4 regions of the Kitasatospora sp. NPDC086009 genome follow, and region 1 is predicted to be linked to each of the others. Evidence: riboswitches for the same ligand, from Rfam matches in the RefSeq annotation. Region 1 holds a riboswitch; each other region holds the start of a gene.
What was found. Region 1 has a riboswitch for cyclic di-AMP ahead of ACIF6L_RS29065 (peptidoglycan DD-metalloendopeptidase family protein). Riboswitches for the same ligand answer to the same signal wherever they lie in the genome.
Positions count from the first base shown of each region.

Region 2: another riboswitch for cyclic di-AMP. It lies ahead of ACIF6L_RS05575 (M23 family metallopeptidase); the one in region 1 lies ahead of ACIF6L_RS29065 (peptidoglycan DD-metalloendopeptidase family protein).
Region 3: another riboswitch for cyclic di-AMP. It lies ahead of ACIF6L_RS07820 (NlpC/P60 family protein); the one in region 1 lies ahead of ACIF6L_RS29065 (peptidoglycan DD-metalloendopeptidase family protein).
Region 4: another riboswitch for cyclic di-AMP. It lies ahead of ACIF6L_RS10250 (hypothetical protein); the one in region 1 lies ahead of ACIF6L_RS29065 (peptidoglycan DD-metalloendopeptidase family protein).

Region 1 covers NZ_JBITSA010000015.1:36,066-39,372, reverse strand. Annotated here, with positions in the region: gene ACIF6L_RS29070 (DUF2470 domain-containing protein) at 1-34, shown strand, start outside; gene ACIF6L_RS29065 (peptidoglycan DD-metalloendopeptidase family protein) at 410-1,444, opposite strand; cyclic di-AMP (ydaO/yuaA leader) riboswitch at 1,449-1,609, opposite strand; gene ACIF6L_RS29060 (MFS transporter) at 1,920-3,307, shown strand, end outside.
Region 2 covers NZ_JBITSA010000001.1:1,241,574-1,244,880, reverse strand. Annotated here, with positions in the region: gene ACIF6L_RS05580 (hypothetical protein) at 1-328, shown strand, start outside; gene ACIF6L_RS05575 (M23 family metallopeptidase) at 400-1,260, opposite strand; cyclic di-AMP (ydaO/yuaA leader) riboswitch at 1,273-1,431, opposite strand; gene ACIF6L_RS05570 (YiaA/YiaB family inner membrane protein) at 1,676-1,966, shown strand; gene ACIF6L_RS05565 (alpha/beta fold hydrolase) at 2,089-2,916, shown strand; gene ACIF6L_RS05560 (TetR/AcrR family transcriptional regulator) at 2,980-3,307, shown strand, end outside.
Region 3 covers NZ_JBITSA010000002.1:480,075-483,381, reverse strand. Annotated here, with positions in the region: gene ACIF6L_RS07825 (NlpC/P60 family protein) at 1-236, opposite strand, end outside; gene ACIF6L_RS07820 (NlpC/P60 family protein) at 462-1,616, opposite strand; cyclic di-AMP (ydaO/yuaA leader) riboswitch at 1,627-1,780, opposite strand; gene ACIF6L_RS07815 (NlpC/P60 family protein) at 2,104-3,147, opposite strand.
Region 4 covers NZ_JBITSA010000003.1:240,649-243,955, forward strand. Annotated here, with positions in the region: gene ACIF6L_RS10245 (hypothetical protein) at 1-435, shown strand, start outside; gene ACIF6L_RS10250 (hypothetical protein) at 502-1,776, opposite strand; cyclic di-AMP (ydaO/yuaA leader) riboswitch at 1,781-1,904, opposite strand; gene ACIF6L_RS10255 (MoaF-related domain-containing protein) at 2,373-2,702, shown strand; gene ACIF6L_RS10260 (alpha/beta hydrolase) at 2,794-3,307, opposite strand, start outside.

The sequences.
Region 1 (3,307 bases):
CGCCAACAGCGACCTGCCCGCCCACCGGTCCTGACCCCCCGCCGGGGCGGCCCATTCCTTTCACCGCGACCGCCGACCGAGAATTGACGGCCCGTCCGACCGCGGACGGCCCGTCGTCATCGCCCGGAAGGCCCCCAGGAAGGCCTTCCGGAAAGGCCTTCCGCACGACGGAACCGACCACTCGGAAAAGCCGGACGGAAACCCTGATCGCGGGGGGGCATCTGCCTGTCAGAAGGGCACGAAAAAGGCCGGCCCGGCTCGCGAAGGAAATTCGCGAGCCGGGCCGGCCAGGGCGTGTCCCGCGCCCATGATCCGCTGACGGTGCGGCGATCACCCGGTCGAGCGGTCACCCGACATGACCATCCCGGGAGGTCGTACGCCCCGCACCCAGCGGAAGTCCGACCTCAGGTCAGAGGGAGACGCCGTGCGCCCGCAGGTAGGCGATCGGGTCGATGTCCGAGCCGTACTCCGAGCCGGTGCGGATCTCGAAGTGCAGGTGCGGGCCGGTCACGTTGCCGGTGGCACCCGAGAGGCCGATCTGCTGGCCGGCGGTGACGGTCTGACCGATCTTCACACCGATCGAGGACAGGTGCGCGTACTCGGCGTAGTGGCCGTCGGCGAGCTTGATCTCGACCTCGTTGCCGTAGGCGCCGCCGTTGCCGGCCTTCACCACGGTGCCGGCGCCGACGGCGCGCAGCGGGGTGCCGGTGGAGGCGACGAAGTCGGCACCGGTGTGGTGACCGGAGGCCCACATCGAGCCGGCCACGCCGTAGGCGGTGCCGAGCTTCGGGTTGGCGAGGGGGGCGACGAAGCCCGAGGTGCTGGCCGCGGCGGCCGGCGCCGCGGGAGCGGCCGGAGCGGCCGGCTTGGCGGCGGGGGCGGCCGGCTTGGCGGCCGGGGCCTCGGCGGGCTTGGCGGCCTGGACCGGCTTCGGGGCGGCGTGCTGGGCGGCCGGCTTCTGCGCGTCCTGCGAGACCTGCGGCTTGGCGGCCGGGGCGGCGGGCTTGGCGGCCTCGGCGGCGGCCGGAGCGGCGGCGGCCTTGGCACCCAGCGCGAGCTGCTGACCCGGGAAGATGAGGTTCGGGTTGGCACCGACGACCGAGCGGTTGTGGTCGTAGAGGGCCTTCCAGCCACCCTCGACCTGCTTGGCGTCGGCGATCTTCGACAGGGTGTCCCCGCCGACGACCTTGTAGCTCTCCTCGGCCGGCGCGGCGGCCGGCTTGGCGGCCTCGGCGGCCGGCTGCGCGGCAGCGGCCGGCGCGGCATCGACGCTGGTGGCGCCGGTCCAGGTGGAGGTCTGCGCGGGCTTGGCGGCCGGGGCGGTGTGGGCCTGGGCGCTGATGGTGGTCACCAGCGGGAGGGCGAAAGCGGCGCCGGTCACGGCGGTGGCGATGCCGATGCGGGCGGCGCGGGGCAGGGTGATACGACGAGCCTGTGCGGGCATGGCGAACTGTCCTCTCCGACGCCTGCGAGGTGAGCTGTCGGGTTCGGGCTGGAGTTGCCCGGCCGCATAGCGCGGCTTCACCCCAAGCCGGACCGTGAATTCCGGTCCGGCGACTTACCTTTGGGTCCCCCGCTCCTGCCGTACAGAGTTCGGTTCGTACCACCGGGCAGCGGCAGGACTAGGCGTTCCACCCGGTGGCCACCCGGTCCAATGCCGGGCGGTCGCTGAACTAAAACTCATCCGCCCGGGCGAAGCAATGTCGATCTCTTGAATCGACAACCACTACCGGGAAGGCCGTGACACTCCGAATGATCGGCTGCACAGTATGTGCACAATCGATTCACCGCGTGCCACTGATCCACGACGCTCCGCCGATTTCGGTGTCCGTACGCATGCGATCACCTACGGAAAGCCATCCGCCGACACACCCCCGGTGACCCTTGTCACGTCGCCTCCCGGAGCGCAGGATCAGGCGGTGGCCACCTCCGAGGCCGGCACCCTGCGCCTGGGCACCGCGCAGGGCCGCTGGGTACTACTGGCGACGGTGCTCGGCTCCAGCATGGCGATGCTCGACGGCACCGTCGTCAACGTCGCACTGCCCCGGATCGGCACCGATCTCGGCGCTCCGCTCGCCGCCCTGCAATGGACGCTCAACGCCTATCTGCTCACCCTGGCCGGCCTGATCCTGCTCGGCGGCGCGCTCGGTGACCGCTACGGCCGGCGCCGCGTCTTCCTGATCGGCGTGCTCTGGTTCGCCGCCGCCTCGGCGGCCTGCGCCGCGGCCCCCACCATCGAGGTGCTGGTCGCCGCCCGCGCGGTGCAGGGCGTCGGCGGGGCGCTGCTCACCCCCGGCTCGCTGGCGATGCTCCAGGCGGTGTTCCACCCTGACGACCGCTCGGCGGCGGTCGGCCTCTGGTCCGGCCTCGGCGGGGTGTCCGCCGCGATCGGCCCGTTCCTCGGCGGCTGGCTGGTGGACGGCCCCGGCTGGCGGTGGATCTTCCTGTTGAACGTCCCGCTCGCCGCCCTGGTGGTCGCGGTGGCCTCCCGGCACGTCCCGGAGAGCCGGGACGAGAGCGCGACCGGCCGGTTCGACGTCCTCGGCGCGGCGCTGGCCGCGCTCGCGCTGGGCTCGGTCACCTACGCGCTGACCGCGGCGGGCGACGGGCTCTCGGCCGTGGTGTGGGTGTCCGGCGCGGCCGGCCTGCTGCTGGGCACGGCCTTCGTGGTGGTCGAACGCCGCGTCCCGGAGCCGATGCTGCCGCTCGGCCTCTTCTCCTCCCGCCTGTTCACCGCGGTGAACCTGGTCACCCTCTGCGTCTACGCGGCGTTCAGCGGCGTCTTCTTCCTCCTGGTCGTCCAGCTGCAGATCGTCTCCGGCTTCTCCCCGCTGGTCTCCGGGCTCGCCCTGCTGCCGATCACCGTGCTGATGCTCGCGCTGTCCGCCCGGGCCGGCCGGCTCGGCAAGCGGATCGGCCCGCGCCTCCCGCTCACCGTGGGGCCGCTGCTCTGCGCGACGGGGGTCCTGCTGATGCTGCGGATCGGCTCCGACGCCTCGTACTGGACGGACGTGCTGCCGGCCGCCACCGTGATGGGCTGCGGGATGGTCCTGCTGGTCGCGCCGCTGACCGCGACGGTGCTCGCGGCGGTGGAGGTCCGGCATGCCGGGATCGCCAGCGGCGTCAACAACGCCGCCGCCCGCGCGGCCGGGCTGCTCGCGGTGGCCGCCCTGCCGGCGCTGGCCGGGCTCAGCGGCGAGGCCTACCGGGTGCCGGCCGCGGTGGACTCCGCCTTCCGGACCGCGATGCTGATCTGCGCCGGGCTGCTGGTCACCGGCGCGGTGACGGCGTTCACCACCGTCCGGGG
Region 2 (3,307 bases), on a different contig from region 1:
CGAGCTGGCCGGGGACTTCGGGGCGTTCGAGGAGGCCGCCGTCGAGGCCGCGCTGGACCTCTTCGGCGAGTGGACGGTGCCGGGGCTGCCGCGGCTGCTGGTGGAGGAGTTCCCGGAGCTGGCCCCGGAGCCGGGCCAGGAGGAGATCGACGCGTACCTGGCGCAGCTGCCCGGGGCACCCGGCGAGGCGGAGGAGGCCGGGGAGTACGGGGACGAGTACGGGCACGAGTACGGGGACGAGGACGGCTACGCGCCCGGGGACGGGCACGTGCACGTGCACGGGTCCGCCGACCGGCCGGACGGGGCCGACGCGGCCGCCGGGGCCTGAGACGCGACGGTGCCCCGGCCGTCGTGACGACGACCGGGGCACCGCGGCGGGCTGTCAGAAGGTGACGCCGGTCAGGGGGTCACGCCGCGCTGCTCGAACCAGCTCTCCGGGTCGACCGGGGCACCGCCGCCGGGGCGCACCTCCAGGTGCAGGTGCGGGCCGGTGACGTTGCCGGTGGCCCCCACCTTGCCGAGCTGCTGGCCGGGGACGACCTTGCCGGAGCCCTTGATGATCGAGGAGAGGTGGCAGTACCAGATCTCGGTGCCGTCGGGCAGCGTCTCGACGATCCGGTAGCCGTACGACCCGGCCCAGCCGGCCGAGGTGATGGTGCCCTGGCCGACCGCGTAGACCGGGGTGCCGGTGTCGGCGGCGAAGTCCAGGCCGGTGTGCAGGTGGGCCCAGTAGGAGGCGCTCTGGCCGTAGTGGGCCGAGAGGTGGTAGTCGCGCACCGGCAGCTCGATGGCGGCGAGCTTGGCCTTCTCGGCCTCCTCGGCGGCCTGCTTGGCCTCCTGCTGCTGGGCCGCGCGCTTGACCTCGGCCTCCTTGGCGGCCTGCAGCCGGGCGCCCTCCTCGGCGGCGGTGCGCTGGCTGTCGGCCTGCTGCTGGATCCGGGCGGCGAGCGCGAGGCCCGGGTCCGCGGCGAGCGCGACCGGGGTCTCGTCCGGGACCTCGACGGCGGGGGCGGCGGCCGGGGTGGCGGAGGCGAAGCCGGTCGCCCCGAGGGTGGCGGCCACGGCGGTGACGCCGAGCAGCGGGGCGGTGCCGCGGGTCTGACGGGGCATCCGGTGCCGGTTGCTGTCGGGGGCCTGCGGCCCGGTCTCGGCGCCGGACCCGCCGAACTCGCCCGGGTGGGCGGGCGGCCAGGGGTGGTCGAGCAGCTGGGTGCCGGCGGGGGAGCCGGGCAGGTGTGCCGGAGAGTGCGACGACGCCACGGAGGCGCGCTCCTTTCCTTCCTTCGCGCCTACCGGGTTAGCTGACGGGTTCGGAGCAGGAAGGTCTCCTACGGCTGGGCCTGGGCCCGGCCGATTCACCCCAAGGAACATGGTTCCCCGGCTCCCTGGCCTGCCCGGAGGCCGGCCGGCGGGATTAGGCGACGGCGCACGGTGCCGTCTGGGTACGGCGTTACGAACCGCGCTGCGTTATCAAACGTTAATCCTAGGAGCCTCTGATTCCAAGCCGTCCGTTCGGGACAGCCGGATACTACCCGGGCGGTACGTGACCTGATGGGCGATTTGGGCGGATCGACGGCAACTGACACCACCGAACGTGAGGGGACGTCAACGAACGGCCCCCCACTTGAGTACTCCTACTCATGTGCGGCACTCCCGGCGCGGCCATCCTGGCGCCATGAACGCACCGATGCAGTCACGCACCACGGCCGCGTACCACCTCCAGGCCGTCCTCTCCTTCGCCCTCTCCGGCGGCGCCCTCGCCGTCGGCATCGCCTATCTGCCGGTCGGCGGCTGGACCCGCGCCTTCCTCGCGGTCGGCCTGCTCTACACCGTCACCTCCGCCTTCACCCTGGCCAAGGTGATCCGGGACCGGCAGGAGACCAACGAGATCGTCACCCGGGTGGACCAGGCGCGGCTGGAGAAGCTGCTCGCCGAGCACGACCCGTTCAAGGTGGAGGGGGTCTGAGCCGCGGTACCGGGGCCGCCCCCGGGGGCCGACCGGTCGAGGGCTTGACGGCTAAGGCTATTAGCCTTAGCTTTATGGCTATCGGTGCAACGCCGACAGCTCCGCGGACCGAGGAGGCCCCCATGCCCGGCACCTTCACCCCCAGCACCCAGTACCTCGACCTCCCCGGCGGCCGGCTGGCCTTCGACGACACCGAGCAGGGCGACGGCGCCCCCCTCGTCCTGCTCCCCGGGATGCTCGACAGCCGTGCCGCGTACCGGCACCTGCGCCCGCTGCTGGTGGCCGCGGGCCACCGGGTGATCACCCTGGACCTGCGCGGCTTCGGCGAGTCCTCGATCGCCTGGGACGACTACACGCCGGCCGCGATCGCCACCGACGTCCTCGCCCTGCTGGACCACCTCGGCATCGACCGCGCCACGCTGGTCGGCAACTCCTACGCCGGTGCGACGGTGGTCAAGGTGGCCGGGGACGCGCCGGAGCGGGTCGCCGGGATCGTCCTGGTGGACGCCTTCGTCGAGAACCCGCCGCCGAACGCGCTGCAGCGCGCGATGTTCGGCGTGATGGGCGTCCTGCTGGTGCACTCGCCCGCGTTCTGGGGCCTCTACCACCGCAAGATGGCGTACCCCGGTCCCAAGCCGGCCGACTTCGACGCCTACGTGGACGGACTGGTCGCCGCGATGCGCACGCCGGGCCGCAAGCAGGCCACCCGGGGCTACGTGCGCGGGGACTCCGCGCCGAACGGCTGGACCGCCGCCGTGAGCTGCCCGGCGCTGGTCCTGATGGGCACCAAGGACCCCGACTTCCCCGACCCCGAGCTGGTCGCCGACCGGCAGGCCGCCGCGCTGAACGGCCGCAAGGTGATGGTCGAGGGCTCCGGGCACTACCCGATGGCCGACCGGCCGCAGGCCACCGCCGACGCCCTGCTGCCCTTCCTCGCCGAGCTGGCCTGAGCCCGCCCTTCCGCGCCGCGCCGGCCCGAGCCCGCCCGCTACCTCGCCCACGGAGACCGCACCATGCCCCGAGTCGGACTGACCCCCGAGCAGGTCGTCGACCACGCCCTCGCCCTCATCGACGAACAGGGCCCCGAGGCCCTCACCCTGGCCGCCGTCGCCGGACGGGCCCAGGTGGCCACCCCCTCGCTGTACAAGCACGTCAGCGGCGGACTCGCCGAGCTGCGCCGGCTGATCGCCGTCCGGGTCACCGAGGAACTCGCCGACCGGCTCGCCGAGGCCGCCCTCGGCCGCGGCGGGGACGACGCCGTCGCCGCCGTCCTGCGGGCCTACCACGGCTACGCCACCGAGTACCCGCACCGGTACACCGCGCTGCCGCAGGCCCCGCAGC
Region 3 (3,307 bases), on a different contig from region 1:
AGGCGCTGCTGGACGTCCAGTGCGGCGTTGTACTTCTCCGAGGCCTGCTCGGCCTCGTCGTACAGCTGTTCCACCTGCGCCTTGACGTCCTTGCGGTTCGACGGCCCGTCCGGCGTGCCCGGGGCGGCCTGGGCGGCACCCCCCGTGGCCACCCCCAGCGCGGTGGTGGCCGCGGCGGTCAGCACCAGCGCACGGGCGAACGCGCCCGGCAGGGGGGAACGGCGGTGCACGGCCATACGACGGTAACTCCGATCCTGCGACCCGGCCCCGCCGCCGCACCGGTGCGGGCGGCTGTCGAGCGGGAGTCCGGTGGCAGACGTTAGCGAGTCCGGGCGAGCGAGTCCAAACCCCTCCCAACCCGAATATTTGACCCGCAATCGGACATCAGCACGGTCCAGCACGAAAGCCGCAGGCCCGGCCTCCCACGAGGGGAGACCGGGCCTGCGGGAGCAGACGTCGGATCAGACGCGCACGATGGCCGAGATCGGCAGCATGCTGGCGGTCTCGTACCGGACGTTCGCGCCGGGCTTCGGCGCGTGGATGACCTGGCCGCCGCCGACGTAGAGCGCGACGTGGCTGCGGTCCGCACGGTAGATGATCAGGTCGCCGGGCTGGGCGTTGGCGATATTGGTGCCCACGTTGGTACCGGCGGTGGCCTGGGACTGCGAGGTGCGCGGCAGCGACACGTCCGCCTGGGCGTAGGCCCAGCTGGTCAGGCCGGAGCAGTCGAAGGAGCTCGGACCGGCCGCGCCGTAGACGTACGGGGCGCCCAGCTTGCTCTCCGCGGCGGCGATCGCGGCGGCGGCGCGCGAGCCGTTGGCGGCGGGCGCGGACGGCGCGGCGGCCGCGGCGGCGGGCTTGGCGGCCGGCGACGACGGGGCGGGCAGCTGGTCGCGGGTGTTGTCGCGGGAGGCGCGGTCGGCGTCCGCCTTGGCCTTGGCCTCGGCCTTGGCGGCGTCCGCCTTGGCCTTCGCCTCGGCGGCGGCCTTCTCCTCGGCCGCGCGCATCGCCTGGCGCTCCTGCTCGGACAGCGAGTTGTACAGGTCCTGGGCCTTGGCCAGCTTGCCCTGGACCTCCTCCTTGGAGGCCTTCAGCTGCTGGGTGGTGGCTTCGAGCTCGCCGAGCTTGCCCTGGGCCTCGTTGCGGTCCTGGTCGAGCCTGCGCTGCTGCTCCTGGAGGTCCTTCAGCGCACCGGACTGCGTGCTGCCGGCCTGGTTGATGGCGCCGGCCTGGCTGAGGAAGCTGTCCGGGCTGGACGAGAGCATCAGCTGCACGGTCGGCGATATGCCGCCGTTGCGGTACTGCTCGCCGGCGATCTCGGCGAGACCGCCCTGGGCCTCGGTCACCGCGGCCTGCTGACGGGCCACCTTGTCCTGCAGCTCACCGACCTGCTTCTGCAGCTCCTGCTGCTTGGCCTGGGCACCGTTGAGCTTCTCGGTGGCCTGCTCGGCCTGCTCGTTGAGCTGGTCGATCTGCTCCTTGACCTGATCCTTGGTCGGCGTCGGGTCGGCGTGGGCGCCGGACTGCGCGGAGAGCGCGACCGCCGCGGCGGCGACACCGGTCAGAATCGAGACCCGGGCGCGGCCGGCGGGCTTGGGACGACGATGGGACGCCACGAAGGCGGACTCCTTCTTCCTACGTCCGCCTACCGGGTGAGCTGACGGGTTCGGGCCGGAAGCGTGCCCTACGACGCCTCACCGACCGCACGACGGTCGACCTGGCGCCGATTCACCCCGGAGGAACATGGTTCCCCGGCTCCGTTCCACAGCGCCCCCGACTACTGGACTCCCCGACGGGCAGATGCTCTGCCCCGCTGCTTCACGAACTCGGCGGTAAACCTCCGCCGCCACCCCTGCTGGGTGATCGACTGTGCGGTGGTTCGAGGCACGACCCTAGTAACAGAACCGTGATCCGTTCAAATCCTTGTCAGAAAAATGCCGGAAGAATATCCAAGTTCATTTGTGAATATGACCGGGTGTGATCACGCGCCCACATGGAGCTGATCGTTTGTCATGATGCGGCCGCAGACACCGACGCCACCCCCGGTTCCGGGGGTGGCGCGGATCACAGGGCCGGATCCCGGCCCGTGGGCATGTCGGTCCGTCAGACCCGGCGGATCGCGTTGATCGGCATCGCGTCGGCCTTCATCACCTTCACCACGTCACCGGTGTGCGGCGCGTGGACCACCATCCCGTTGCCGATGTACATCCCGACGTGGCTGCGGTCCGGGCGGTAGATGATGAGGTCGCCCGGCTGGGCGTCGGCCAGCGAGGCCACCTTCGAGCCGTAGTTGGCCTGCGCCTGCGAGGTGCGCGGCAGCGAGACGCCGGCCTTCGCGTACGACCAGACCATCAGACCGGAGCAGTCGAAGGAGTTCGGGCCGACCGCGCTCCAGACGTACGGCGAACCCTGCTTGCTCATCGCGTTGGCGACGGCCTGCCCGGCGAAGCCGCTGCCCTGCGGGAGGCTGCTCAGGTCGGTGCGCTCGCTGCCGCGCGAGGCCCGGTCGGCCTGCTGCTGGGCGGCCTTCAGCGCGGCCCGGTCGGCGGCGCTGAGCGAGTTCAGCAGGTCCTGGGCTTCCTTGAGCTTCTTGTTGACCTCGGCCTTGGACTGGTTCAGGTCCTTGGTCGTGCTGTCCAGCGAGGCGAGGACGGCGGCCGCCTCGGCCTTCTGCTGGTCCAGCCGGCGCTGCTGGTCCTGCAGGCCCTTGAGCGCCTCGGTCTGGCTGGAGCTGGCCTGCTGGACGCTGGCGGCCTTGTCCAGGTAGCCGGACGGGTCGGAGGCGAGCATCAGCTGGACGGACGGGTCGATGCCGCCGGTCCGGTACTGCTCGGCCGCGACCTCGGCCAGCCCGCCCTGAAGCTGGGTCATCTGGTCCTGGCCGCGAGCCACCTGGTCCTGGAGCTGGTCCGCCTGCTTGCGCAGCTGGTCCGCCCGCTCCTTGGCACCGTTGAACTTCTCGGTGGCCTGCTCGGCCTCCTCCTGCAGCTGGTCGACCTGCGCCTTCACGTCCTCCTTCTTGGGGGACGGGCTGGGCGCGGCGTGGGCGCTGACCTGGGCCGAGAGGGCGACCGCGGTCGCAGCGGCAGCGGTCAGCACGGTGACCCGTGCACGGCTCGACTGCTTGGGACGGCGGTGGGTGGCCAAGTGACCGGCTCCTTCTTCCAACGGACTCACCCGAACGAGTGAGAATCCGGAAAATAGGTTTGACGCCAGACCCTAGTGAAGATCCACGCTTTGCGCCACTCCCCCGATGGCGTGAACTCCCGCCCCCCGCCATGACTTCACGGGATCCACACATCCCCGC
Region 4 (3,307 bases), on a different contig from region 1:
CCGAGCGCCGAACCGGCGGTCGCGGCGGCGAAGCCGTCCGACTCCGACCTGGAGGTGATCCGGCTGGACCCGGACCCCGTCGCGCCCGGCGGTACCACGACGCTGCACGCCTTCATCGCCAACGACGGGCCGGACCGGACCGCCTCCGCGTTCACCGTGGTGATCACCCTGCCGGAGGGCGTGACGGCCGAGGCCCCGTTCTTCCCGGACAACTGCTACGAGTTCCAGAACGGCCACCGGGTGCGCTGCACCTTCCCGGCCGGGCTGAAGCGGTACCGGACCGCGACCGCACTGATCCCGCTCCGGGTGGCCTCCACCGTCCCCCTCGGCGATCTGGACGGCGGCTACGTGGCGGTGCGCAGCGACGACGACCGGAACGAGGCGAACAACCGCCAGCCGTTCACGGTCCACGTCGTGGAGAGCACCCGCGGCTGAGCGGGGCCACCGGAGCCGCGTGGGGGTCGCCCGGATCCCGTCCAGGCGGCCCCCGCGCGTGGCTTCCTAGCGGTAGACCCGGACGTAGTCCGCGGCGAAGGTGATCGGGGCCGTGCCCTGCGGCGCGGCGTGGTACTGCCCTGCACTCAGGGACAGGTTGAGGATCAGGTACGCGGACCAGTTGGCGCCGACGCCCTTGCCGTCCGAGAACACCTTCGTACCGTTGACGTACCAGTCGACCGAGGTGGCGCCGTAGTGGGTGCCGATGGTGACCCAGCCGTCCTTCGCGATCGCCTTGGCGTCGGTGTAGTACAGGTGGCCCGGGTTGACGTGGTTGGTCAGCTCCAGCAGGTTCGGGTTGTCGGGGTGGTACTCGAAGGAGTCGATCTCCCCGTTGCCGTTCTTCCAGGTCCACAGGGCCGGCCAGGCGCCCGTGCCGGCCGGGAGCTTGACCCGGGTCTCGGCGTAGTCGCCGGTCTTCACCTGGAAACCCTCGCTGGAGTACTCGGTGGTGAGCAGCCCGGTGTCCCAGGACTTCTTGCCGTTCTCCAGCGTGTTGGCGCCCGGCTTGGCGGTGAACGTGGCGACGCCGCCGGCCACCGAGACGTTGTTCTTGTTCAGCCAGTCGAGCTTGTTGTCGTCCGGGTTGTGGTTGCCGTAGTGGTAGGCGCTGCTCTTGTCACCCGTCCAGCGCGAGCCGTAGGCGATCGGGCCGTTGAACTCGTCCGACCAGGTCAGCGACTTCCCGGCGACCGGGGCGCCGGTCGCCGGCGCGGTGGGGGCCGGGGCGGTGGGCGACGGCGTGGCGGTCGCGGTGGGTGACGGCGTCGGGGTGGGCTTGGGGGTGGCGGTCGGGCTCGGGGCGGGGGCGACGGTCGCGTCGGAGACCGCGAGCTGGCGCGAGGGCAGGTTGTGCCAGGTACCGCCGAGGTCCTGCCAGAAGCCGAACTGGGTGTACGTCCCGGCGGGCAGGGTGCGGGCACCGGTGGTGATCGACAGGCCGCTGGGGCAGATCTGCGCGTTGGAGACGTTGCCGGGGAAGTCGAGGTTGCGCCCGGCCGCGTCGCGGACGCCGACGCCGACGGTCTTGGCCGTGAAGCAGGACGAGGAGTGGACGGTCAGCGCGGCCGTGGTGGCCTTGCCCGCGACCATGGTGGCCGGGGCGAGCCTGTCCTGGGTGACGGTCGGCGCGGTGGCCGCCTGGGCGCCGGTGAGCGCCGGGACGCCGAGCAGGCCGGCGCCGCTGATGGCGAGCGCTCCGGTGGCGGCGAAGGCGGCCTTGCGGCCTCGGTGGGAGGGGCGGGCGTGGCGCGGGGTCGCGCGCCGGGCAGGCTTCTGCATGGCGGAGTCCTCTGTAGACGCCTGCGAGGTGAGCTGTCGGGTTCGGGCTGAGGTTGCCCGGCCGCCTGTGGGAGCGGCTTCACCCCTAGCCTCGGTCCGCACGCGCGAGCGCGTGGGCCGGGCACTGACCTGGGTCCCCCGCTCCCGTCCGCTGCGGTGCTCGACTGCCGACCGGCGGGTGGACAGGACTCGGCGTCCCGACGGCGGGGTCCGCGAAGACGGACTCGTGCAGGCTAGGCAGGCCGCTCGAATGTCGACAAGCCGACGGGGGGTGTTGTCGCGCAGCTCACAGTGCGAGCCGTCCGGAGTGGATCAAGTCACCGGGGAAGTTGATCAGTTGGAGACGGGGCGGGGCGTGGGGCGAGCGTGGGGGCGGGCGTGGGGCGGGCGCGGGGCGGCCGACGGGGTCGGCGGCGGGCCGGCGAGCGGGTGGCGGAGGTCCGGCCGGGGTGGGCGCGGCGCCGGGGTGGGCGCGGCGCCGGCCCGGTGTCCGCTCCGGGGCCGGGTGCCCGCATGTCCGCCGCGAAGGTCGGCCGGTCGGATAGGTTGGGAGTCCAGCCGTACCGCACAGACGAGAGACGAGGACCCGCTCCGCCATGACCGCGCCCCTGCCCGCCTTCGCCGGCCGTACCTACCTCTTCCAGGTCGACAACGGCGCGGCCTTCCGCAACGCCTACTCGCCCGACGGCAAGCGGCTGCGCTGGGAGGGCCTCGGCGAGTCGGCGGGCCAGTGGGAGGACGTCGCGCTGCACATCGCCGAGATCGGGCCGGAGCTGTACTTCGTCAGCTGGACCGAGCAGAGCGGCATCACCGTCAGCCACGTGATGGACCTCGGCAGGCTGACGGTGCGCGCGTTCTGGACGTACGAGGGCGAGGGCGGCCGGGTCGGCGAGCTGCACACCGGGACGCTGGAGCCGGTGGCCTGAGACCGGTCCGGGGCGCCAGTGTCCTGGCGTCCTGGTGACCGGGCGCGCTGGTATCCGGGCGTTCTGGCCGGGCGGGCGGGCCCGGCGGTGGTCAGACCGTGTGGCTCGGCACCTTGAGGTGCTGGGAGAGCCACTCCAGCGAGGACGGCAGCAGCCTGCTCCAGGTCTCGAAGTTGTGGCCGCCGGTCTTCATCATGCTGTAGGAGACCTTCATGGGCGCGTGCGCGGCGGCCACGAAGGCCTCGGTGTCCCGGCGGTAGTCGCCGTCGCCCTCCCTGGTCCCGGCCAGCAGGACGGACACCCCGGGCTGCGGCAGGTTCTTCAGCCGCCACATCAGGTCCGCCTCGTTGCGACGCTGCTGGCTGCCCCGGAAGAGGTCGCCGGTGGTCGGGTCGTCGGCGGCCTGGTAGTAGCCGGAGAGCGAGACGGCGGTCGGGAAGACCTCCGGGTGCCGCATGGCGAGCTTGAGGGCGCAGTAGCCGCCGGTCGAGTTGCCCATGAAGCCCCAGGCCTGCGGATCCGAGGAGACCCGGTAGGTCGCCTGGATCGCGGCCGGGACGTCCTTGGTGAAGTACGTCTCCGACTGCGCGCCGCCCGGGATGTCC